Regions from separate parts of the Arthrobacter sp. YC-RL1 genome, predicted to be linked through region 1. Evidence: predicted binding sites of a transcription regulator. Region 1 holds the regulator's gene; each other region holds the start of a gene.
The links. The regulator LexA, encoded in region 1, represses DNA repair genes until DNA is damaged. The targets are predictions, from matches to a motif close to TCGAACANNTGTTCGA.
Positions count from the first base shown of each region.

Region 2: umuD (translesion error-prone DNA polymerase V autoproteolytic subunit) is a predicted target of LexA. The motif match lies at 1,945-1,960, and genes of this name have one in related genera.
Region 3: ATC04_RS03530 (shikimate dehydrogenase) is a predicted target of LexA. The motif match lies at 2,943-2,958, and genes of this name have one in related genera.

Region 1 is NZ_CP013297.1:2,712,455-2,722,961, forward strand. Features, by position in the region: gene rplT (50S ribosomal protein L20) at 1-213, opposite strand, end outside; gene rpmI (50S ribosomal protein L35) at 313-507, opposite strand; gene infC (translation initiation factor IF-3) at 677-1,360, opposite strand; gene ATC04_RS12595 (DUF1844 domain-containing protein) at 1,652-2,017, shown strand; gene ATC04_RS12600 (MFS transporter) at 2,138-3,472, opposite strand; gene ATC04_RS12605 (SseB family protein) at 3,507-4,388, opposite strand; gene priA (bifunctional 1-(5-phosphoribosyl)-5-((5-phosphoribosylamino)methylideneamino)imidazole-4-carboxamide isomerase/phosphoribosylanthranilate isomerase PriA) at 4,743-5,480, opposite strand; gene hisH (imidazole glycerol phosphate synthase subunit HisH) at 5,657-6,292, opposite strand; gene hisB (imidazoleglycerol-phosphate dehydratase HisB) at 6,293-6,913, opposite strand; gene ATC04_RS12625 (histidinol-phosphate transaminase) at 6,935-8,041, opposite strand; gene ATC04_RS12630 (LysM peptidoglycan-binding domain-containing protein) at 8,132-8,485, opposite strand; gene lexA (transcriptional repressor LexA) at 8,742-9,461, shown strand; gene ATC04_RS12640 (ATP-dependent DNA helicase) at 9,574-10,507, opposite strand, start outside.
Region 2 is NZ_CP013297.1:3,539,092-3,545,691, forward strand. Features, by position in the region: gene ATC04_RS16280 (glycoside hydrolase family 3 N-terminal domain-containing protein) at 1-148, opposite strand, end outside; gene ATC04_RS16285 (Y-family DNA polymerase) at 205-1,497, opposite strand; gene umuD (translesion error-prone DNA polymerase V autoproteolytic subunit) at 1,487-1,933, opposite strand; gene ATC04_RS16295 (NAD-dependent epimerase/dehydratase family protein) at 2,100-2,954, shown strand; gene ATC04_RS16300 (FAD-dependent oxidoreductase) at 3,051-4,325, opposite strand; gene ATC04_RS16305 (hypothetical protein) at 4,634-5,857, shown strand; gene ATC04_RS16310 (malonic semialdehyde reductase) at 5,946-6,566, opposite strand.
Region 3 is NZ_CP013297.1:760,739-767,338, forward strand. Features, by position in the region: gene mmsB (3-hydroxyisobutyrate dehydrogenase) at 1-720, shown strand, start outside; gene ATC04_RS03520 (3-hydroxybutyrate dehydrogenase) at 707-1,465, shown strand; gene ATC04_RS03525 (MFS transporter) at 1,550-2,884, opposite strand; gene ATC04_RS03530 (shikimate dehydrogenase) at 3,042-3,914, shown strand; gene ATC04_RS03535 (sugar phosphate isomerase/epimerase and 4-hydroxyphenylpyruvate domain-containing protein) at 3,914-5,764, shown strand; gene ATC04_RS03540 (IclR family transcriptional regulator C-terminal domain-containing protein) at 5,783-6,553, shown strand; gene ATC04_RS03545 (hotdog fold thioesterase) at 6,595-6,600, shown strand, end outside.

The sequences.
Region 1 (10,507 bases):
GGCGCGGGATGCAGCGTTGATGCGCTGGATCCACAGGCGGCGGAAGTCACCCTTGCGCTTGCGACGGTCGTTGAAGCTGTAAACGAACGAGTGGAGCAGCTGCTCCTTGGCCTTGCGGTACAGGCGCGAACGCTGACCGCGGTAGCCCTTGGCGCGTTCCATTACGACGCGACGCTTCTTGTGGGCGTTTACTGCCCGCTTCACACGTGCCACGTGTGTTCTCCTTCAAGTTGGTTCCCCAGGCCGCGGTGGCGGAATGGGAGAAGTCTATGGGTGGTGGGGTGATGCTTCCCCGAATTGCGAAAGGGAGGCTTAGAGGCCCAGCATCCGCTTGATGGTCTTCACATCGGCCTTTGCGACCAGCTGGTCAGAAGCCAGGCGACGGGTCAGTCGCGAGGACTTGTGCTCCAGGTAGTGACGGCGGTTAGCCTGCTGGCGGACGAGCTTACCGCTGCCGGTAACCTTGAAGCGCTTCTTGGCGCCACTGTGAGTCTTGAACTTCGGCATAGCTGCCGTTCTCCTTACGTGCTCCACACGGCAATTGAATGACGTGTAGGGATCATCCGAAGCGGGCCCCTTGCGAAAGGTGACCGCTGCTGTTCTCTTGTAGTTGGATCTTCCAAGGAAGTTCCTTCACCGTCTAGCGGTGACGGGCTCGAAAGCCCAACAGGCTTGGCTAGGCGCCGCCTTCAGCTGCTTGGCGTGCCTGCTCCAGCTTGGCGCGAGATTCCTCGTCCATCGCTGCTGCGACATTCTGGCCTTCGGTCTCGGCTGGAGCGTCGGTGCGGATCTTGCGCTTGGCCGAATCACGGCCACCCGACTTCTGCTGCTGTTCGCGGCGAGCCTCGGCCTTGTTCTTCAGCGGACCTACAACCATGACCATGTTTCGGCCATCGATGCGCGGGCTGGATTCAATGACGCCAACCTCGGCGACATCCGCTGCAAACTTCTCCAGCAGGCGGATACCCATCTCGGGACGCTGCTGTTCACGACCACGGAACTGGATCATGGCCTTGACCTTGTCACCGGCGCCCAGGAAGCGCAGTGCGTGGCCGACCTTGGTCTGGTAGTCGTGGGTGTCAATCTTCAGGCGGAAGCGAACTTCCTTCAGGACCGTATTGGTCTGGTTCTTGCGAGCTTCGCGAGCCTTGACAGCGGCTTCGTACTTGTACTTGCCGAAGTCCATCAGTTTGCACACTGGAGGCTTGGCGTTGGGTGCCACCTCGACCAAGTCCAGATCGGACTCGTGAGCCAGTCGAAGCGCGTCCTCGATGCGGACGATGCCTACCTGCTCACCATTGGGGCCGACGAGACGTACCTCTGGCACGCGAATGCGCTCATTAATGCGTGGATCGCTGATGTGTCACTCCTGAAATCCTAAGTTCCATACCCGCAAACGAAGAAGGCCTCCGGCTGCGATTGCAGGCGAAGGCCACAGTGACGACACAATGGATCTGCGGAAATTTCCGAGTTCCATCTTGGATATGCTCAGGCATATCCTGCCGAATTACCCGGAAGCCTCAAAACGGCGACAGCGGGTGGGAGTTGGCCTCCACTTGCTTGGCTCAATACTAATACGATCCGTCCGCCCGGCGCGAACCGGTGGACCCTGACTGCATGTATCGAGTCGGTCTGTGACAAGCTTAGCAGTATGAGTACCGAAGACACCAACTCGCATCAGCACTCCGTCGACCAGCAGGTGCGTGACATCGCTGAGGTCGCTGCAGTAGAGATCATCACGACCGCTGCCGTTCACCTGATGAGCGCCGCCGCCGTCAAATGCGGCCTGGCCGAAGGCGATGACGCAAATGAACTGAAGGATTTGGACGAAGCCCGCAAGCTGATCACCGCCCTCGCCGGCCTAGTCACCGCGGGTGCACCTGAGATTGGTTCGCAGCATGCAGCGCCGCTGCGCGACGGCCTGCGTAGCCTGCAGCTGGCCTTCCGCGAAGCCTCGCTGATCCCCGACGCACCAGGCAAGGGCCCGGGCGAAAAGTTCACCGGACCGGTCAGCTAGGCTTCGATCCGAAAAAATATTAGAGATTAAGATCATCCTCGGTCCGGCACATTGTGCCGAACCGAGGATGATTTTTTTGTTCTTGTAACCGAAGATCCGCGTAAACGGTATCTACGCCATCTACGCCGCGATGCGGGTACGGGTGCGCTGCCGGCGGACCCGGCGGCGAATCTGCTGGGCAAGCAATGCCAGGACAACAACGATGATGGCCAGCGAACCGATGCCGACGAATGCCAGCGGGGGGCCGAAATTGTCGACCATCACGCCGGTCATCGGGGACCCCAACGCCGTGCCGCCGGTCATGGCCGACCCGTACCAGCCCATGGCCTCGCCACGGCGCTTTTCAGCCACCAGGTCGGTCAGCCACTCCGAGGCGGCGGACAAGGTCGGTGCGCACATGAAGCCAGGCAGCGCGGAGAAGATCGCCAGAGACAGCGGATCCCAGGCGAAGAACATCGGGATCGTCAAGATCGCCATGAGCAGCAGCAGGACAAGGGGCGAAATATTGCGGCGCATGGCACCGTACAGCAGGCCGCCAATCAAGGATGCGCCGCACCAAAACAGGAACACGAGACCAAGCTGTTCGCTGTTCCCGCCAGCTTCAAGTTCAGCCACGATGGATACTTCGGTGCCGGTCAGCAGCATTCCTGCTCCGGAGGCCGCGATGAAGACCGCGAGCACCGAGGCGCTGACCCAGCTGAAGCGGTTTTTGAAGTTCTTGCCGCGCTTCTTGATCCTGGCACGCGCAGATTTCATACCGGCCAGAATCAATTCGCCTTCAACTTCCGGCACGCCTACCGGAGCCGCGGCGATGAAGCTCGCCTCGGCGCCGAGCCGTTCTTCGTGGGCGTTGGACTTGTTTGCCGACGCCTTGGGGTCGGCGCTGCTGGTCGGAGGGTTCAAGAGCATCATGGCCAATCCGGCCGCCGAGGCCGTCACGCCGATGACGCTCAGCCCGATGGTGCTTGAAATCTGCGTTGCCACGATACCTGCGGCTGCCGGGCCGACGATGAACACCAGTTCGGTGGCGGTGGCATCCAGGGCGAACGCGGTGCGCCGTTGCTCGCCGGTGGTCATCACGCCCAAGGCGGTTCGGACCACGGAGAAGACCGGCAGGGCGAAGAGCCCGCCGATGAAAGCCAGCGGATAGATCCATACCAGCGGGACGTGCGGGACTGTGCACCAGACCGCTGTTTCGACGATGACCGAGGGAATCAGCGCCCTGCGCAGACCCCACATGTCTACGCGGGCACCGCGCCAAGGTGCGCCGATCGCGATGCCAATGGTCATCAAGGCTGTCACCAAGCCGGCGGAAACCCAGCTCTGGTCCAGGTTCGTGACCAGATGGAGCAAAAGCAGCATGCCCAACGCCGAATGAGGAAGCCGAGCGACCATGCCGATAACCAGCAGCGAAGCGATCTGAGGCTGACGCAGGATCTGCCAGTAGTTCTTCATGACGCGGAGTATTCCTCTTCGTGTAGGCCCCTCCCTAGCTGGATGAGCTGAGCAAGCTGATTTCTATCGAGTCCACCGCCTCGGCGAACTCGGGTTTTCGAGCCAATAGCCCGTGAATATTTGTCGCGATCTCTCGCGCATCGTTTTCGCTGGTTCCTGCCGCGAAAACGAACTGCAGGTTCAATTCCGGTCCGGAGCCGCCTCCGGGCACTGCGTTGCCCTGCGCATCTCGTGAACCAACTCCTCGGCCTGGTGCTAGCTGCACTTTGCGAAGCTGGGCGTAGCCACTCGTCGCGTCCTGGACGATTTCAGCAATGCCCTGGTTCAGATAGCTCGGTGTCCATTCGATCTGCTTGGCAAGGTTCCACATGCCCGGTCGTCGAAGGACGAACGTGTAGTCGCCGCCCGGATCCAGCACCAGTAATTGGCATTCTTCGCTGACCGCAGACAACGCGGCGCGCGGGGCGTAGACCGCGACTGGTCTCGCTTCGTTGTGCCAGGCCTGGAGCCGCTCCACGGTGGTGAACACCGGCAAGGCCATGCGTCCGTCCGGCCCCTTGATCTTGACCAGGGCCATGTCGGCTTCCTTGTCGGAGGCGAAGCCGTGCTCGGTCATCGCTTCTTCGCCAAGCTGGGCTACTACTGCAACGAAAACCCGGGCGTTGGCCAGCGACTGGTGGACGCCGGACTCGCTGCCGTTGCCGGCTCGCAGATCAGCCAGCGCCTGCATCACCGCCTCATCTGCCAGTCCGTCGTCCTTGTCGAACTTGTGCAGCGGGTTTTCATCACCGGTCAGGTCCCGTCCTTCCCAGCTTTGACCTGCGGAATCAGTCGGGGAACCTGCCTGCGCCAGTGCCGCGGCGATATGTCCGGGCAGGTGGCGCTTGGGTGCGGATTCAGGTTGCGCGGTGCTCATAGATCCATGCTATCTGTGAGAACCCCGGTGGAAGAACAAGTTTCAGGGACTCGGGCATGAGCTTGCCCACGAGACCTTGGGCACACTTCAGATATTCGGGCCTGGCCACAACGCGGCGGATGTGGCATCTTGAAATGATAATGCGCAAGGACACGGAATCCGAGAGCCTGTTTGCCAGAGCAATGCCGGGCTATGTCCCGCAGGGCGCAGTTCGCGGCCTGGGCGGGGGCTCATCCGTCCCCCGCCGTTGGCCACGGACGCCGCAGGAGGTTCATATTCGGCTTCATAAAAAATCGTGGACCGGCTGGATTTTTCCAACCGATCCACGACTTCAAAGGTCTGGCTCAGACCTATTTAGCGACGGCCTGCCACATCAAGCGCCTCGGGCAGCGTGAACTGCCCCGAGTACAGGGCCTTGCCCATGATGGCGCCTTCGATGCCTTCCGGTACCAACGCACGCAGAACACGCAGGTCTTCGAGGGAAGAGATACCGCCCGATGCGACAACCGGCTTGTTGGTTTTCGAGGCGATCTCGCGCAGCAATTCAACGTTGGGTCCACGCAGGGTTCCGTCCTTCGTGACGTCAGTGACGACGTAGCGCGCACAGCCGGCATCCTCCAAGCGGGCAAGCACCTCCCAGAGGTCTCCCCCGTCCTTGGTCCAGCCATGGCCGGAGAGCGTAGTGCCACGCACATCCATGCCCACGGCGATCTTGTCGCAGTGGCGGGCAATGGCCTTGCGGGTCCACTCCGGGTTCTCCAGTGCGGCCGTCCCGAGGTTCACGCGGGTGGCGCCGAATTCCAGTGCGCGATCTAGTGACGCGTCATCACGGATTCCGCCGGAGAGCTCAACCTTGATGGACAGCTCCTGGGCGATTCGCTGGACGATCTCGATGTTGCTGCCGCGACCGAAGGCGGCGTCGAGGTCGACCAGGTGCAGCCATTCTGCACCGTCGTTCTGCCAGGCCAGCGCCGCTTCCAGAGGGTCGCCGTATCCAGTTTCGGATCCGGCTTCACCCTGAACCAGGCGAACCGCCTGTCCGCCGGCGATATCTACTGCGGGAAGCAGTTCGAGAATTGGTTGCTCACTCATGTTGTCCTTCTTCGAAAGTTTGAAACTAGAGGGTTAAGACCCATGCTGCGATGACACAACCAGCTGCCAGGCCCCACGCGGCAATGATCCACGACAGGTGCGCTTTCTGGTTCTTCAAGGAGATTGCTCCGCCGGCAAGAAATGCGCCGACCCCGAGGAGTGCGATCGACCACATTCTAGAGAGTCTCCAGCCAGTTGCTCAGCAGCTTCTTGCCAGCTTCGCCAGACTTCTCCGGGTGGAATTGCACTGCCGACAAGGCACCGTTTTCAACGGCTGCGATGAATGGGGTTCCGTGGGTGGACCAGGTAACCTGCGGCGGAGTCATTGCCGGCTGGGTGACGTCGAATTCCCACTTCTGCACTCCATATGAATGCACGAAGTAGAAGCGCTCGTTTTCAATACCTGCAAAGAGCTTGGTGTTTTCCGGCGGACGAACGGTGTTCCAGCCCATATGCGGGATGACATCAGCCTGCAGCCGCTCTACGGTGCCTGGCCACTCGCCAATACCCGCCGTCTTGACGCCGTGTTCCACGCCTTCGTCGAAGAAGACCTGATGTCCAACGCAGATTCCGAGCACGGGCTTGCCGCCGGCGATACGGCGACCGATCCAGCGCAGTGCACCGAGCTTGGTCAGCTGGTCCATGACCGATGCGTAGGCGCCGACGCCGGGAACGACCAGACCGTCAGCCGCTTGGACCTTGTCCGCGTCTGCGGTCAGCTCTACCTCGGCTCCGGCTGCTTCAAGCGCACGCACTGCCGAGCGAACGTTGCCCGAACCGTAGTCCAGGACAACAACTTTCTTTTTTGCCACTTAAAGGGCACCCTTCGTGGATGGAATCTTGTCGCCCATGCGTTCGTCGTGCTCGACGGCTTCGCGCAAGGCACGGGCGAAGGACTTGAACTGCGCTTCGACGATGTGGTGCGGGTCGCGGCCCGAGAGCACCTCGATGTGGGCACAAATCTGCGCGTGGAACGTGATCGCCTCGAAAACGTGACGGGTCATCGAACCGGTGAAGTGTCCACCGATCAGATGGTATTCCTGGCCGGCCGGCTCGCCGCCGTGCACCAGGTAGGGGCGCCCGGAGACATCTACAACGGAGCGGGCTAGTGCTTCGTCCAGCGGTGCGTAGGAAGTGCCGAAGCGGCGGATACCCGCCTTGTTGCCCAGGGCAACACGCAGCACCTCGCCGATGGTGATCGCGGTGTCTTCCACTGTGTGGTGTACGTCGATATGGGTGTCGCCGGTTGCACGCACGGTGAGGTCGATCAGCGAGTGCTTGGACAGGGCAGTGAGCATATGGTCGAAGAACGGCACGGTGGTGCTGATCTCCGAGACGCCTGAGCCATCGAGATCCAGTTCAACGAATACCGAGGATTCGCTGGTGACTCGTTCCATACGGGCGCGACGTGCGCCAATCAATTCGGCAGACATGTCTTCCTTCGCTTGTCTTTTCTACTTCTGTGCGCTGAGCAGTTCGGTCAGCCGCTCCAAGAAGGCGGTGGTTTCGGCCTCAGTTCCCGCGGTGACTCGCAGGGTGCCGGCGATTCCGTTGTCACGGATGATGATTCCAGCGTCCAGAAGCCCCTGCCAAATGGCGTGGGGGTCGTCCAGGCCGCCGAAAAAGACGAAGTTCGAGTCTGAAACCGAAGGCTTCAAACCCAGCTCGGTCAAGGTGCTCACGATGCGGTCGCGTTGGGTCTTGATTTCTTCGACCTGTGCCAGCAGAAGGTCAACGTTCTTCAGCGCGGCAATGGCGGTCGCCTGGGTCACTGCAGAGAGGTGGTAGGGCAGGCGGACAAGCCGAATCGCATCGGTGACTTCCGGTGCCGCAGCCAAGTAGCCCACTCGGGCGCCAGCCAGGCCGAAGGCCTTGGACATCGTGCGGCTGACAATCAAGCGCTGGCGTCCTCCGAGGAGGCTCAGTGCCGACTTGGTATTGGCCAGTGAAAATTCAGCGTAGGCCTCGTCGACGATGACCATGGCGTTGGTCTCGGAGGCTGCCTCGTAGACAGCCTCGATGACATCCAGTCCCAATGCCGTGCCGGTTGGGTTGTTCGGAGAGCAGAGGAAAACGATATTCGGTGTGTGCTCGCGTACCTGCGCGGCAGCAGAGTCGGCCGAGAGAGTGAAATCATCGGCGCGTTGGCCGGCGATGTATTCGGTATCGGTTCCGCTGGCCAGCAGCGGGTACATGGAATAAGTGGGGCCGAAACTCATGACGCTTCGACCGGGGCCACCGAAGGCTTGCAGGATCTGCTGCAGGATCTCATTGGAACCGTTCGCGGCCCAAATGTTCTCGCGATCCAGATCGTGGCCCAGGTACTTGGCTAGGAGTTCACGCAATTCCACGAATTCACGATCCGGGTAGCGATTCAGCGTGGCCGCTGCCTTGGAGACTTCTTGAGCGATTGCATCAATCACGGTCTGCGGAAGCGGATGGGTGTTCTCATTGACATTCAGCTGAATTGGTACGTCAATTTGTGGCGCACCGTAAGGGGACAGCCCGCGGAGATTCTCACGCAAGGGCAGCTGACTCAATAGTTCACTGCGGACATTCACGTCATTAAGTCTAATGGCGCAGTCGTCGGTTCAAGAATTGGCGACAAACCTTGGTAACAATACCTGTCGCCATTTTGAGGGTTTGACCGGCTAGTTGGCCAACACCGGGATCTCCAAGGTGTCGCCAACGCGGATCTCGCTGGAGTCCAGTGCGTTGATCTCCGTGATATGCTCCATGGCCGCATTCACGTCGTAGCCTACGGCGTATTCACGGGCGAGATCCCACAACGAGTCGCCCGGGATGACGGTCACGGCCACGGTTTCAACACCTTGCGGCGAGTTGGACGCCGCCTGGGCACTTGAAGTGAACATGGTGATCAGGAATGCGGCGGCGATGGTCAGAATGAACACCGGGACCCCAACCAGCACGGCCCAGCCGCGACGATTGATGCGGATCTTCATGTGTTCTTTGGTGCGTTTCGAGTCAAGTGCGGCGGTTGCCATGACTATTCTCCTCAACAGTGGCATGATGCGAACCTGTCTTCGAATACTGTTTTCGAAGATGTGTTCGATTCTCGTATATCTTTTCTAACAGAACTTCGCGGAAATTGTCCAGACACTTTCGAACAAATCTTTGAAAGACTCCCTCACATCGACTAAGATTTCGAAGTAGAAGAGGAACGAATACATAACATCACTGGCTTCCGACAGTTAGGCATCCGCCCAGCTCACGACCGGTGATTAGGGAAGGCTAAAGGTCATGTCAGCTTCAGAGCGCACTCCCCGATCGAATGCACGTTCGCTGACGATCCGCCAGAAGAAAATTCTCGAGACCATCCAGCGCTCGATCGGAAAGAACGGCTATCCGCCGTCGATGCGCGAGATCGGCGACACCGTGGGCCTCAAGAGCCTGTCGAGTGTCACGCACCAGTTGAGCCAGCTTGAAAAGCTCGGCTACCTTCGTCGTGATCCACGCCGACCTCGTGCCATGGAGATCCTGCTGCCGCTGCAGCTCAGCGAGGATGCCGCAGCGGCCGAGGCGCCCAAGCCAGCGGAAGAGGCCGGCAAGGAAGATGCGAAGATCATTGAGCTGAGCACCTCCGCGGACACCACTATGGTGCCGCTGGTTGGCCGTATCGCCGCTGGTGGACCGATCCTTGCAGATCAGACGGTAGAGGACGTGTTCGCGCTTCCGCGCCAGCTGGTGGGCCACGGAGAGCTGTTCATGCTTCGAGTCTCAGGAGACTCGATGGTTGATGCTGCGATCTGCGACGGCGACTGGGTTGTTGTGCGTCGCCAGCAAACTGCGAACAACGGCGACATCGTGGCTGCATTGCTCGATGAAGAAGCTACCGTGAAGACGTTCCGGCAGCGCGACGGTCATACCTGGTTGTTGCCGCAGAATTCTCGGTACGAGCCGATCCTCGGTGATGCAGCGACCGTCATGGGACGCGTTGTATCGGTCATGCGTTCGCTCTAATCCGACAAATCGAAGAGCGCTGGGGTGCAGTTCAATATGACTGCGTCCCAGCGCTCTTTGCTTCGACACGGGCTCAGCCGTGCCGGCTTCCGCGGAATGAACCAATACCGATCTAGCGGTTCGGGTCCATCCGCTTGAGGACACCGGTGATGGTCTTCTTGTCCACGGTGGGCCACATCGGCGGCAACGAGGCCTTGAGGAAACTGCCGTAGCGTGCGGTAGCCATGCGTGAGTCGAGGATTGCCACGACGCCCTTGTCCGACACGGAACGAATCAACCGGCCAGCGCCCTGGGCCAGACGGATCGCGGCGTGTGTGGCCGAAACCTGCATGAAACCGTTACCGCCGTGCTTCTGCACGTCTTCGGTGCGGGCCTTGGAGATCGGATCGTCCGGACGCGGGAACGGGATCTTGTCGATAATAACCAAACGGCAGGAGTCGCCAGGCACGTCTACGCCCTGCCAGAGAGTCATGGTGCCGAAGAGACAAGTGTCCCGTTCCTCGGCAAACTGCGCTACCAGAGACTTCATGCTCGCATCACCCTGGCAGAGGATCTCGACGTCGAGGCGCTCGCGCAAGATCGCCGCCGCTTCTTCGGCAGAACGCTTCGAGGTGAACAGCGCCAACGCGCCGCCGCCCGAAGCCTTGATCAGATCCTCGATTTCGTCCAGGGTCTCGGCGGCAAGCTGCCTGCCGGGTTTGGGCAGGTGCTTGGCGACATACAAGATGCCCTGCTTCGGATAATCGAATGGGCTGCCGACGTCGATGCCTGTCCATGACGGTGCACCGGCACCCATGAGCCCCAGTGAACCGGCCACCGAGTCGAATTGCGCGCCGATGGCCAAGGTGGCGCTGGTCAAGATGACGGTACGACCGTCAAAGAGTCCTTCGCGCAGTTTTCCGGCCACGGACAGCGGTGCCACGTTAAGTGTCGCCGGCTGGTTGTCATCCGCCTCGACATAGCCGCGGCCTTCGACAAATTCTCGCGGACGGGTCGTGTAGAGCACCTCCCGGCGGTCTTCGGCTTCGAGCATGCGGATGGCGTCA
Region 2 (6,600 bases), 820 kb from region 1:
CGGACGCTGAGCTGCCCACCCCCGGTGCAGACGTTGCGGACGCGCTGGGGGTGGGGTTCTGGTTGCCGGGCTGGGCGGCGCTGCAGCCGCCCAACACCAGGACGGAAAGCATACCCAGCGAAACAAGCCGGCGCGTACAAGGTGTCATGGGAACATTCTTCCATTCGATCCTGCGAGGAAACTTGGCTTGGCGGGCCGGGAATCTCAGGCCTTCACCAGGGGCAGCTCGTCCCACTCGGTGGTGTAGCGCTGGGAGATGTGCTCGCGCTTCATCGACCATGCCGGAGCCTGCGCGATCCCCGCGCGTCCAAGGCCAATGGCCTTGGCCCCGAATCGCGCCGAGATGTCCTGCACCACGCCCGAGACGTTCACCGGTTCGTGCTCCGGATCATTCCCGCCCTGGCCGAAGAGGTCCAGCTGCGCTTCACCCGGGGAGTCGCTTAGCCCGGAGAGGATGACTCCGCCGCGCACATAGTCCACGCCGGTGTGCATCAGCCCGTTCATGGCGGCCACGGCCAGACGCGTCAGCAGGATCGGGTCGCGGGTGGGCTTGGGCAACCGCACCTGGGTGCTGGGGAAGGAGGCCTCCCCCTGGGCGAAGCGGCTGGTCCCGGCCATCACCGTCAGCAGCGACGCATAGCGGCCTTCCTTGGCCAGGCGCGCGGCGGCCTTCTGCGCGTAGATGGACATGACTTCTTCCATGGCTTCGCGCGTGCGCACCGGGGAGGAGAAGGATCGGGTGAACATGACCTGCCCCTTGTCGCTGCGCTCCTCGACCGGGCCGATGCATCGTTGCCCGTTGAGCTCGAACACCGTGCGTTGCAGGACCACCGAGAATTTTCGCCGGATCAGCATCGGATCGGCTGCTTCGAGGTCCGCAATGGATTCGATGCCCATGCCGGCCAGCTTGGCGCCGGTCTTGCGCCCGACGCCCCAGACATCCGTGGCTGGCACCAGCGACTTGATCCGTGCGAGCACGTCCGGGTCCATGAGGTCCTGCACGCACACCCCGCCGAGGTTCGCATTGTGCTTGGCGACGTGGTTGGCGAACTTGGCCAGCGTCTTGGTCGAGGACACCCCGACACACACCGGGACCCCGATCAGGCGGTCGATGGACGAACGGATCTGCGCGGCCGTGGTACGCACCTGTTCCAGGCCGCCCTCCAGTCCGACGAATGATTCGTCGATGGAGTACACCTCATGCCAGGTGCCGAAGCGGCCGAGCAGTTCCATGACCCGCGCCGAGATGTCGCCGTAGAGTTCGTAGTTGCTTGAGCGCACGGCGAGGTTGTGGGTTTGCATGTAGCGCTGCACCTTGAAGAACGGCTCGCCGGTCCCGATGCCCAGGTCCTTGGCCTCCTGGGAGCGGGCCACCACGCAGCCGTCGTTATTGGAGAGCACCACAACCGGCCGGTTCATCAGCGAGCGGTCGAAAACACGCTCGCAGGAGACGTAGAAGTTGTTGACGTCGACGAGCGCGACGTGGTCACCGGACATGGTGCAGGCACCTCGTGACCACTCCGAAGACGCTCACGTCGTCCCCCTCGGCGAGCACCACCGGCAGCGTGGACTCGTCGCACAGCAGCCCGACCCGCTGTCCGTCGATCTGCCAGCGGCGCACCAGCAGCTGGCCGTTGAGCGTCAGGACCACCACGGAGTTGTGGCGCACCGGCATCGAGCGGTCCACGATGATCTCGTCGCCGTCGTAGATTCCGGCGGACTGCATGGATCCTCCGCCCACGCGCATGATGAAGGTGGATACCCGGTCCTTGACCAGCAGGCGGTTCAGGTCGAATCCGCCGTCGAAATAGTCGCGGGCGGGGGAAGGAAAGCCCATCGCGGAGACCGCTTGCACGGGCCCCTGGCTGGCGCCTTCCGGCACGTACGGCTGCGCATCTGCCACCGCTTTCTCACCTGCTTCGATCCATCCCACGGAGAATTTATTCGCATAAACTTTCGAACAATTGGAATTGTACCCTGTTTGATCGACACCGTGCCGACGACTATTTGTGAAGCCCGAAATGGCCAGGGCACACGGCTGCACCTACGCTGGGAGAGCGCGGCATCCGCAGCCCGCACCGTTCCAGCCAAGGAGTACCGTGAAAATTCTGCTGATCAGCTGCGGCGACGTGGCCACCGAAGCCGGGCTGCGCTTCGCCGCCCTCGGCCACGAGGTGACCGGATGGCGCCGGAACAGCTCCAAGCTGCCCGCGCCGCTGCACGGCCAGGACGTCGATTTGCAGGGCGACGAGCCCTGGCCGCGGATCGACCCGGAAACCCGGATCGCGGTGCTCACCCCGGTGCCTGCCAGCCGCGACGTGCCGGGCTACGAGCGGGCCTACCTGCAGGTGGCCGGCAAGCTGGTCGGCGCACTCAAGGAGCAGGCGCCGCAGCTTGAGCGCATCATCTATGTTTCCTCCTCGGCGGTCTCCGGCGGAGACCACGGAGACTGGGTGGACGAGTCAACCCCTTCGGAACCCAACCGCGAAACCTCGGTGGTGCTGGCCCGCACCGAGCAGGCACTGCTCGATTCGGGACTGCCGGTGACGGTGCTGCGCGCATCGGGCATCTACGGCCCGGGACGCAACCACCTGATCACCCAGGTGCGCAACGGCACCGCACGGCTGCCTTTCGGATCCCACTGGACCAACCGCATCCACCGCGACGACCTGGCCCGGGCCATCGTCCATGTGGCGGAACTGGGCGACCTCGCCGAGCAGCTGTATCTGGTGACCGACAACGAACCGGCGCAGCTGGAGGACATCTTCACCTTCCTGGCCGGCGAGCTGGACCTGCCGATTCCCCCTGCGGCCACCGAACCCGCCGCCCGGCGCGCCGCGGACCGCAGGATCGATAACTCCAAGCTGCTGTCCACCGGCTTCACGCTGGCATTCCCCGGGTACCGCGAAGGCTACCGCTCGGTGCTGGCCGGGGAATCATCGCGCCACCCCTGAGCAGCGGTTAAACGTAAACGAACCGGCTTGCACGACCCGAATGGGTGCGTGCAGGCCGGTTCGCCTTTTCACGTTCCGGGTGTGGACCGAAACGGGCTAAAAACCCTTGCGCAGCGGGTTGAAATGGCGGGAAATGGCCGGTGCGGCCTGGCCGGTGATCTGGGCGGCAAGGATCTTGCCGGTCAGCGGGCCGAGGGCGACGCCCCACATGCCGTGCCCGCCGCCGACCGAGACGCGCGAGGAGGAGGTCTGGCCAACCAGCGGCAGGCCGTCAGCAGTGCACGGGCGTCCGCCGACCCATTCTTCCTTGCGGTTCTCCCAGTTGATGCCTTTGTAGACCGGGGTGGCCGCTGCCACGATGGCCTCGATGCGCTTCGGTTCCAGCTTGTGGTTGACGTCGCGGAACTCCATGGTGCCGGCCACGCGGAAGCGGTCGCCGAGCGGGGTGCAGGCCACGCGCTGGGACGGGAAGTAGATCGGGTGGGTCGGCATGCTCTCCGGTTCCACGGTGAACGAGTAGCCACGGCCTGCCTGGACAACCACCTTGACGCCGAACTTGGCCGCCAGGTCGGTCATCCATGCGCCGGTTGCCAGCACCACGTGGTCGGCGGTGATGGCGCGGCCCTCGGAACCGATCACGGTGACCGATCCACCGTTGTCGCGCACATCGGTGACGTTGAAGGCGCCGATGATGTCGCCGCCGCGGGCGACCACGGACTCGGCGAGCGATTCCATGAACTTCGGCGGGTTCAGGTAGCGCTGGCCCTTGATGGCGATGCCGGCGGCAACGTTGTCCGACAGGGTCGGCTCGATGCTGCGCAGCTGGTCCCCGGAAAGCAGGTCGAAGTCGACATGGCCACCGGTCTTGTGGATCATCTCGAACTCATGCAGCAGCGCGTCGCGGTCCTTCATGGAAACGAAGCCGGTCAGGAACGGGTCTGCAGGCTTGGTCAGCTCGCGGGCGCCCGGTCCCGCGGAGGTGTCTTCGGCGATTTCGTCGAATGCGTCCAGGCCGGTGTGGCCCACCTCGGAGAAGATGCGCATAGCTTCTTCCCACTTCTTCGGGGTCGAGTGCCAGGCGAAGCCGAGCAGGAAGCGCAGCAGCTTCCCATCGGCCTTCAGCGGAATGTAGAGCGGCGAAGCTGGATCCAGCATCATCTTCAGGCCGTTGGAGAACACCGACGGTTCGGCGATCGGCAGGGTCAGCGCCGGGGTCAGCCAGCCGGCATTGCCCCACGACGAGCCGGAGGCCACGCCGCCGCGGTCCACGACGGTCACCTTGACGCCGGCTTCCTGCAGGTACCAAGCGGTCGACAGGCCAACGAAACCTGCGCCGACAACTACAACATGATCAGGAACAGCTGCACCCATGATCCACACTCCTAAGTTTTCAGAGCCCCTCCACACGGGGCCGTCGCAACTCACTTTTGCGTGAAACAGGGCGAAAATCAACGAGTCCTGAGGATTCGACGGTGAGCGATGACACACCACCCTGTGATCTGCGTTTTATACGGAGGTCAAACTCAAGCGCCGCATTTATTTCGGCCAATCACGCTTCGACGGATAGAAAGCCTCCGGAGCACCGCTGATTCGCACAGTTGGGAGTCGAGGATTTCGCTGCCTGCGTAGACTGGAGTGGAATCATCTTTCCTGCCTAGCTAAGGAAAATCAGCAAACTTATGGCATCACGCAAACCAGCCAAGAAAAAGCAGTCGCAGGGCCATCCAGCCCGCCGTGAAGGCGCAAGCTCGGTTCCCTTTGAATCCGAGGTCCGACAGGATCTGCAGCCTTTCAAGTCCCAGCTCTTCCGCCATTTCCAGGAAGAGGGCCGTCCTGCCAGCGAAACCCGTGCGGCGCTGGAAGGACTGACCACGCTGCTGACCGTGCACGCCCAGCTGCGCAAGTCCGTGGACGTGAAGACGCTTGACCCTGAAGTTCTCGGCGAACAGCTGGGCCATCTGTCGTCACTGGGCAAGGAAGTTGCCGAGGCCAGCGCGGCGATCCTCAAGCACTATTTGACCTTCCTGGGCACCACCGCCAACTTCGGCGGCAGCGTGGATGACTTCAAGCAGACCTTCGAGTTCCTCTCCCGCATGGCCGGCGATTCGCCGATCATCGCACCGTTCCTCGAAGACGACGAGGCAAACGCCGCGCTGGAATCCATGCCGTACGTCTATGCCGCCCGCGAGCTGGTCAACTGGGTCGGCGAAGGCAAACCCACTTCGCCTTCGGGCGTGCTGACCGGCCAGACCCTTCAGGATGCGGCGTCCGCACTGGGCCTGCTGATCACCGTCGACGAGAGCGCGGAACCCGCGGCGGCCGGATCGGTCCTCTGGGAGCCGGAAGACGGCACAACCGTATCCAGCCTGGCCGAAGTCCCGCGCCTTTCGGCCTACTGGGACGCGCTGATCGGCACCGCCATGCTGCGCTACCAGGCACCGAACGCCATGCCGACCGAGTCTTTGGCCCAGGCATTGCTCGGCTCGACCGGCCCCGGCTCACGCCTGGTCAAGGAACTCATCGCGGAAGTCCTCTTCTCGCACGTGCTGATCAATACGCTGGAAACCCCGGGCCAGTCGACCATCGCGGAAATGACGGCCGGCGTGCTGAGCAACGCGGCCTCCAGCACGCCTCCGCGCACGGAGTTCGCGCTGCAGGTTCCAACCACCGACGACCTGCCGGAAGAGCAACACCACCTGATCCCGAGCCTTGAGATTGTCATCCCGCAGGTCGAAAGCCTGCTGCGCAATTTCGAGCGCGAAGGGCTTGTGGTGATCGACGAGGAGATCACCGTGCCTGTCGCTCTGCGCTCCGCGCTGGAACGTGCGCTCGCCAAGGTTTCCAACCACGTACTTGGCGGCAACGCGGAATCCGAGGATGCTGAGGCCGATGTGGCCAAATAGGGCGCATCGCGGAAAACCTTAAAGGCTGAAGGAGTGCGACAGATGCGTCGCACTCCTTCAGCCTTTATTTCCTTGAACAAGCCATCCGCTAGATGCTGCGGGTTGCCAGCTCGCTTGAGTGGCGCGGCAGGCGGTCGAACCACGGGTTCTCGCCTGGCTTGCCGACGTTCACGATCAGGAACGACTTGTGGTTGTTGTCCGCGTTGATGGCCTGGTCGACAGCAGCCTTGTCGAAACCGCCCATGGGGCCGGCAGCCAAGCCGACGGCGCGCACGGCCATGATGAAGTATCCGGCCTGGAGCCAGGCATTGTTGTTGCCCACCGCGGTGCGCACGTCGGGATTCTCGAACATGGACTTGCGCTCTGGAGCGTGGGGGAAGAAGCTCGGGAATTCTTCATGCCACTCGGTGTCGAAGGACAGCACCGCCAGCGCAGGAGCGGTCAGCGCCTTCTGCGCATTCGTTCCCGACATGGTTCCAGCGATGGTTTGCCGTGCTTCGTCCGATTTGACCCAGGTAATGCGAAGCGGCTGATTGTTCATCAGCGTAGGACCCATCTTCATCGCGTCGTAGATGGCATCGAGGGTTTCATCGGATACTGGCTCATCGCTGAATGAATTCGCGCTGCGGGCTTCGAAGAAAAGTTGATCGGCGGCAGCCGGATCGATCGAAAGTGCTTCGTAGATGCTGGATTCAGCTTGAATGGTCATGGGCTCGCTTTCGCAGTTTTCACGGATCCTTGGT
Region 3 (6,600 bases), 2.0 Mb from region 1:
GTCCGCGCGGTTTACGAGGGCCCCGAAGGCATCTGGGCCCATGCCGCCGACTCGATGATGCTGCTTGACTGTTCCACCGTGGACATCGAGACCTCCCGCTACATCCACGAGCAATCCGCGGCCCGCGGCCTGAAGTTCGTCGACGCCCCGGTTTCCGGAGGCATCTCGGGAGCGGCGGCCGGATCTCTGGCCATCATGCTGGGCGGGGCGCCGGAACTCATGGAACGGGCCAGCGAACTGGTGGCGCCGATATCAGCGCGAGCCATCGTCGCCGGCGGCCCGTCCATGGGCATCGCGGCGAAGATCTGCAACAACATGATGCTGTTCATCGACCTCATGGCCAGCGCCGAGGGATCGCAGCTGGCCGAGAAGCTGGGGCTCGATCCGCAAGTGTTCTGGGAGATCGTGTCGGTATCCTCAGGCCGTTCGTGGGCGCAGCAGACCTGGTACCCGGTTCCCGGCATCGTCGAGACCGCCGCGGCGAACAACAACTTTGACGCGACCTTCCGCGTGGACCTGGCGCGCAAGGACGTAGGGCTGGCGCTGGATGCGGGAACCACGTCAGGCATCTCGCTTCCCGCCGCGGAACTGGTCAGCAAGCACTTCGACGAGCTGATCTCCGAAGGACTGGAAGACAAGGACTGCTCGCTGATCGTTAAGAACCTGGTGCCCGGCGGGCAGGTGCGCGGCTACGGAGCGGCAGAGCATGCAAGCCGGTGACACCCGGCGCACCGTGCGCCGGGCGGTAGTCACCGGCGGCGCGGGAGGCATCGGGCTGGCCTGCGCCCGCGAGCTCTCCGCCCAGGGAGTCCGCGTCGTGGTGGCGGACCTGGACGAGCAGGCGGCGCGGAATGCGGCGGCCGAGGTCGGAGGGGAAGCCTGGGTGGTGGACCTGTCCGACACCTCGGGGCTGGAGGAGCTGTCCCTCGATGCCGACATCCTGGTCAACAATGCCGGGGTGCAGCGGGTGGGACCGATCCATGAATACCAACCCGATCATTGGCGCCTGATCCACCGATTGATGCTCGAAGCGCCGTTCCTGCTGATCCGCGCGGCGCTGCCGGGGATGTATGAGCGGGGGTTTGGGCGCATCATCAACATCTCCTCCGCCCATGGCCTGCGCGCCAGCGCGTTCAAGAGCGCCTACGTGTCGGCCAAGCACGGACTGGAGGGCCTGTCGAAGGCGACCGCGCTGGAAGGAGCGGAGCGCGGGGTGACGAGCAACTGCATCAATCCCGGATATGTGCGCACCCCGCTGGTCGAAGCGCAGATCGCCGACCAGGCGAGGGCCCACGGCATCGACGAATCCGAAGTGATGGAAAAGATCATGCTGACCGAGATGGCGGTCAAGCGGCTCATCGAGCCGGAGGAAGTCGCTTCGCTGGCCGGTTGGCTTGCGGGGGACAGTGCTGCGATGGCCACCGGAGCCAGCTACGCCATCGACGGAGGCTGGACGGCGCAATAGCCATTGAACCCGCCGCGGCAAACAGCGGGCAGGTGCCGGGAATGGACTTCCCGGCGCCTGCCCGCTGTCGTTTCTCGGCCGTATTCATGCCTTTGCTACGTGGTGCCCCAGCTGGCTGGTCGGCACGCGGTAGGTTTCGCGGGCGGTCAGCGCGGAGATCGAGGCGATCAGGGCGATGGCCGCGGTGAACAGGCTGATCTGCACCCAGCCGCCGGGCTGCAGTCCGCCCAGGGCGGCGACGATGGACGGGGCGAAGCCAGCCATCAGGAAGCCCAGCTGGGTGCCGATGGCCAGGCCGGAGAAGCGCACCTGGGAGGAGAACATCTCCGCGTAGAAGCTCGGCCATACGGCGTTGGCCGCCGCGTAGGCGCAGGAGAAGACCAGCAGCGAGAGCCCGAACTGCAGCAGCGTGTTGCTGGTTTCCATGGATCGCAGGTAGAAGGGCATGACCGCGGCGGAAGCCAGCGCGCCGTAGATGAAGACCGGTTTGCGGCCGATCTTGTCGGCCAGCATGCCGAAGAGCGGTTGGGTGAGCAGCGCTCCGATATTGCCTGCCACGACCAGCCACAGGGTGATGGACTCGTCCATGTTGCCAATGGTCTTGCCGTAGGAGATGGCCAGGGTTCCATACACGGTGGACACCGCGGCGATGAACGCGCACAGCACCACGCGCAGCACGTCCTTCCAATGGAAGCGCAGCAGCACCGCCAGCGGCAGCTTGGCGATCTCGTTGTTCTTCTTGGCCTTCTCGAATTCAGGGGTCTCATGCAGCGAGCGGCGGATGAAGAAGGTGACCACAACAACCACGGCGGACAGCCAAAACGGGATGCGCCAGCCGATGCCGAACTTGATCTCGTCCGGCAGTGCCACTACCGGAATGAAGATCAAGGCCGCCAGGATCTGGCCGCCCTGGGTGCCGGTCAGGGTCCAGGAGGTGAAGAAGCTGCGCCGGTGATCCGGGGCGTGCTCCAGGGACATGGAGGAGGCTCCGGCCTGCTCGCCGGCGGCGGACAGGCCCTGCATCAGGCGGGCGACCACCAGCAGGATCGGGGCCAGCCAGCCGACCTGGTCGAAGGTGGGCAGGCAGCCGATGGCGAAGGTCGAGGCTCCCATGAGCACCAGGGTGAACATCAAGACCTTCTGGCGTCCGATCCGGTCGCCGAAGTGGCCCAGGATGATCGCGCCGATGGGGCGGGCGATGTAGGCGAAGCCGAAGGTCGCCAGGGACATGACCGCGGCGTTGGTGTCGGCGTCGGGGAAGAAGATGTGCGGGAAGATCAGGGCTGCGGCGGAGCCGAAGATGAAGAAGTCGTAGTATTCGACGGCGCTGCCCATGAAGCTGGCCAGCGCGGCCTTGACCGGCGTGCGCTGCCCGGCTCCGTTGTCTTCAGATGCCGACGGCTTCGGTGTCGTGGTCATCGGGTTACTCCCTAGATGATGGCGATGTTCTGGCCTCATTCCTACAAATGTTCGCTATGCGACCACTTGTTCGGAATGTGTTCATTGGTTTAGAGTAGATGCAAATCACAGACGAAGCAATACCTGTTGCATCGATGACTGAATGCGAGGACCTGCGATGAGTACAACTGCCGAATCCTATTTGGTGGGCTTGATCGGCGACGGGGTGATGCCGTCGCTGACTCCCGGAATGCACGAGCGGGAGGCTGATGCGCAGGGCCTGCGCTACCTGTACCGTCCCATCGACCTCACCGTGCTGGAGCGCCCGGGCAGCGATGTGGGCGCTCTATTAAAGGCCGGTGAGCAGCTCGGATTCAATGCCTTCAACATCACCCATCCGTGCAAGCAGCTGGTCCTGGAGCACCTTGATGAGATCTCCCAGAACGCGCGGGACATCGGCGCGGTGAATACGGTGGTCATCCGCGACGGGAAGTTCCACGGCTACAACACCGACGCCTCAGGATTCGGCCGCGGCTTCGCCGAAGGGCTGCCCGGAGCCAACCAGCAACAGGTCCTGCAGCTGGGAGCCGGCGGCGCCGGATCCGCCGTGGCCTACGCGCTGCTGGCGTCCGGAACCGAGCAGCTGTTCCTGGTGGACCCGGACGCGCAGCGCGCTGGGCAGCGGGCCGCGGAATTGAACCGGCTTTTCCCTGAAGCCACGGTCACCGCGGCGTCCCCTGACCAGGTTCCCGAGCTGCTGCCTGCGGCGGACGGGCTGCTGAACGCCACCCCGATCGGCATGCACCACCACCCGGGCCTGCCGCTGGATTTGGCCGGGCTCGAATCCCGCCACTGGGTAGCCGACTGCATCTACCGCCCGGTCGACACCGAACTGATCCTCGCAGCCCGCGACCGCGGCTGCCGGGTGCTTGACGGCGGGCACATGGCGGTGGGCCAGGCCGTGGACTCCTTCGAGATCTTCACCGGCATCAAGCCCGATGCCGCGCGCATGCGCGCACACCTGCTGGAAATGCTGGAGGCGGGCCTGTAATGCGCACCTCCATTGCCACCGTGTGCCTCTCGGGCACGCTGGAAGAGAAGATGCTCGCCTGCGCCAAGGCCGGATTCGACGGCATCGAGATCTTCGAGCAGGACCTTCTGGTCAGCCCGATGTCCCCGGAGGAGGTCCGGGCGCTGGCCGCGCGACTGGGGCTCACCTTGGACCTGTTCCAGCCCTTCCGCGACTTCGAAGGCGTCGAGCCGCAGCTGCTGCAGGCGAATCTGCACCGGGCGGAGGCGAAGTTCAAGCTCATGACGCGCCTGGGCATGGACATGATGCTGCTGTGCTCCAATGTCGGCACCGCCACGATCAACGACGACGAGCTGTTCGTCTCCCAGATCCGCCAGCTCGCGGACCTGGCCGCCGGATACGGGATCCGCATCGCCTACGAGGCGCTGGCCTGGGGCACATACGTGAACACCTACCAGCACTCCTGGGAGATCGCCCGCCAGGTGGACCGCGAGAACGTGGGCATCTGCCTGGACAGCTTCCACATCCTCTCGCGCGGGGACGACCCCGAGGCGATCGCGCAGATCCCGGGGGAGAAGATCTTCTTCGTGCAGCTGGCCGACGCCCCGGTGCTGTCCATGGACATCCTGTCCTGGTCGCGGCACTACCGGGTGTTCCCGGGGCAGGGCGGATTCAAGCTGGACGAGTTCCTCGGCGCCATCGCCCGCTCGGGCTATGCCGGCATCATTTCGCTGGAAATCTTCAACGACGTCTTCCGCCAGTCGAATGTCGAGCGCACCGCGGTGGACGGGCTGCGCTCGCTGAACCTGCTGCAGTCCCAAACCGCCGCGCTGCTCGATGCGCAGGGCATCGGCTCCGCTCTTGCACTGCAGGCGCTGCCCGGCGGGCAGAAGGCCAACGGTTTCGACTTCACCGAAATCCGCACCGAGGACCCCGAACCGGTGGCCCGGCTGCTGGCCCAGCTGGGCTTCGAATTCCGCGGCCAGCACCGGCGCAAGCCGGTGCAGCTGTTCAGCGCCGGCGGGGCGCGGATCATCATCAACTCGCAACGCAGCCGCGGGGTCACCGCCGCGGTGTCAGGCTTCGGGGTGCAGGTCCCGGACCCCGCCGCGGCCGGCGAGCGCGCCGTGCAGCTGCTGGCCCGCCCGGTCCCGCGCCAGCACCTGCGCAACGAGGCGGACCTGCCCGGCTTCAACGCCCCGGACAACACCGAGGTCTTCTTCGGAGCCACCGGGGACGCCGGGGGCTGGGAAGCCGAATTCGGGGTCCACGAGTCCGGAGCCGCGGCGGAGCACCCCGCGCTGATCCAGTGCATCGACCACCTGAACCTCGCCCAGCCCTGGCAGTCATTCGACGAATCCGTGCTGTTCTACACCAGCGTGCTGAATCTCCAGGCGCTGCCCGGCACCGAGGTTCCCAGCCCCATGGGGCTGGTCCGCTCGCAGGTGCTGGCCACCGGGGACCATGCGGTCAGGTTGGCGCTGAACATCGTTCCGCACGGGCTGGAAGAGGCCATCGACCGGAACCACGAGTACCCCGAGCACATCGCGGTGCGCACTGGGGACATCATCACCCTGGCCCGCAACGCGGTGGCCGACGGCATGGAATTCCTGCACATCCCGGCCAACTACTACGAGGACCTCGCCGCGCGCTTCGACCTGGGGCCGAAGCTGCTCCAGACTTTGCAGGAGCTGAACCTGCTGTACGACCGGGACGAGCACGGGGAGTTCCTGCATTTCTACACCGAGACCATTGGAAACATGTTCTTTGAAGTAGTTGAGCGCCGCGATGGTTACGATGGGTACGGGGCGCCCAATGCCCCAATCCGGCTGGCCGCGCAATTCGAGCGCAACCGCTGGAGCAGACACTAGCCACGGGGAGAATCGACTGTGACGCAGCGGCCGGACTACTTTGTTAAATCCACGGAGAAGACCCTGGCCGTCCTGCTCGCCTTCAACGGCGGAAACCCGGAGATGACCGTCAGCCAGGTCGCCGCCGCCACCGAACAGACCCGCGCCTCCGCCCGCCGCTTCCTGCTGACCCTCACCGACCTGGGCTACCTGGAAGCCAACGGAGCGAACTTCCGCCTGACCCCGCGCGTGCTGGACCTGGGAGCCTCCTACCTTTCCGGGCTGACGCTGCCCAAGGCCGCCACCTTGCACCTGGAAAGCCTGGCCCGCGAGCTGGAGGAAAGTGCCGCACTGTGCGTCTTGGAAGGCCAGGACATCCTGTACATCGAGCGGGTGTCCTCGCCGCGGCTGTATTCGATGAACGTGTCCATCGGCAACCGGCTTCCTGCCTGGGTCACCTCCATGGGCCGTGTGCTGATCGCCGAGCTGGGCGACGCAGAGCAGAAGGAGTTCCTGGCGCAGATCGACCTGCAGCGCTACACCGAGCACACCGTGGCGAACCTGGAGCAGCTGCGCGCGGAGCTGGCCCGGGTGAAGGAGCAGGGCTGGTCGCTGGTGAACCAGGAACTGGACGAGGGCCTGCGCGGGCTGGCCGTGCCGGTGTACCGGGGCGACCAGCTGCTGGGCGCGCTGAACATTTCGGTGCAGCGCGGGCGCGCGGACCTGCAGAGCATCACCGAGCAGCTGGTGCCGCGCCTGCGCCGGGCCGCGCAGGACATCGCCGACGACTTCGGGGGACGGCTGGCCTGACAAGCCGCCCGGTTGCGCCGCGACGGCGTAGGCTGTCCTGCATGAGC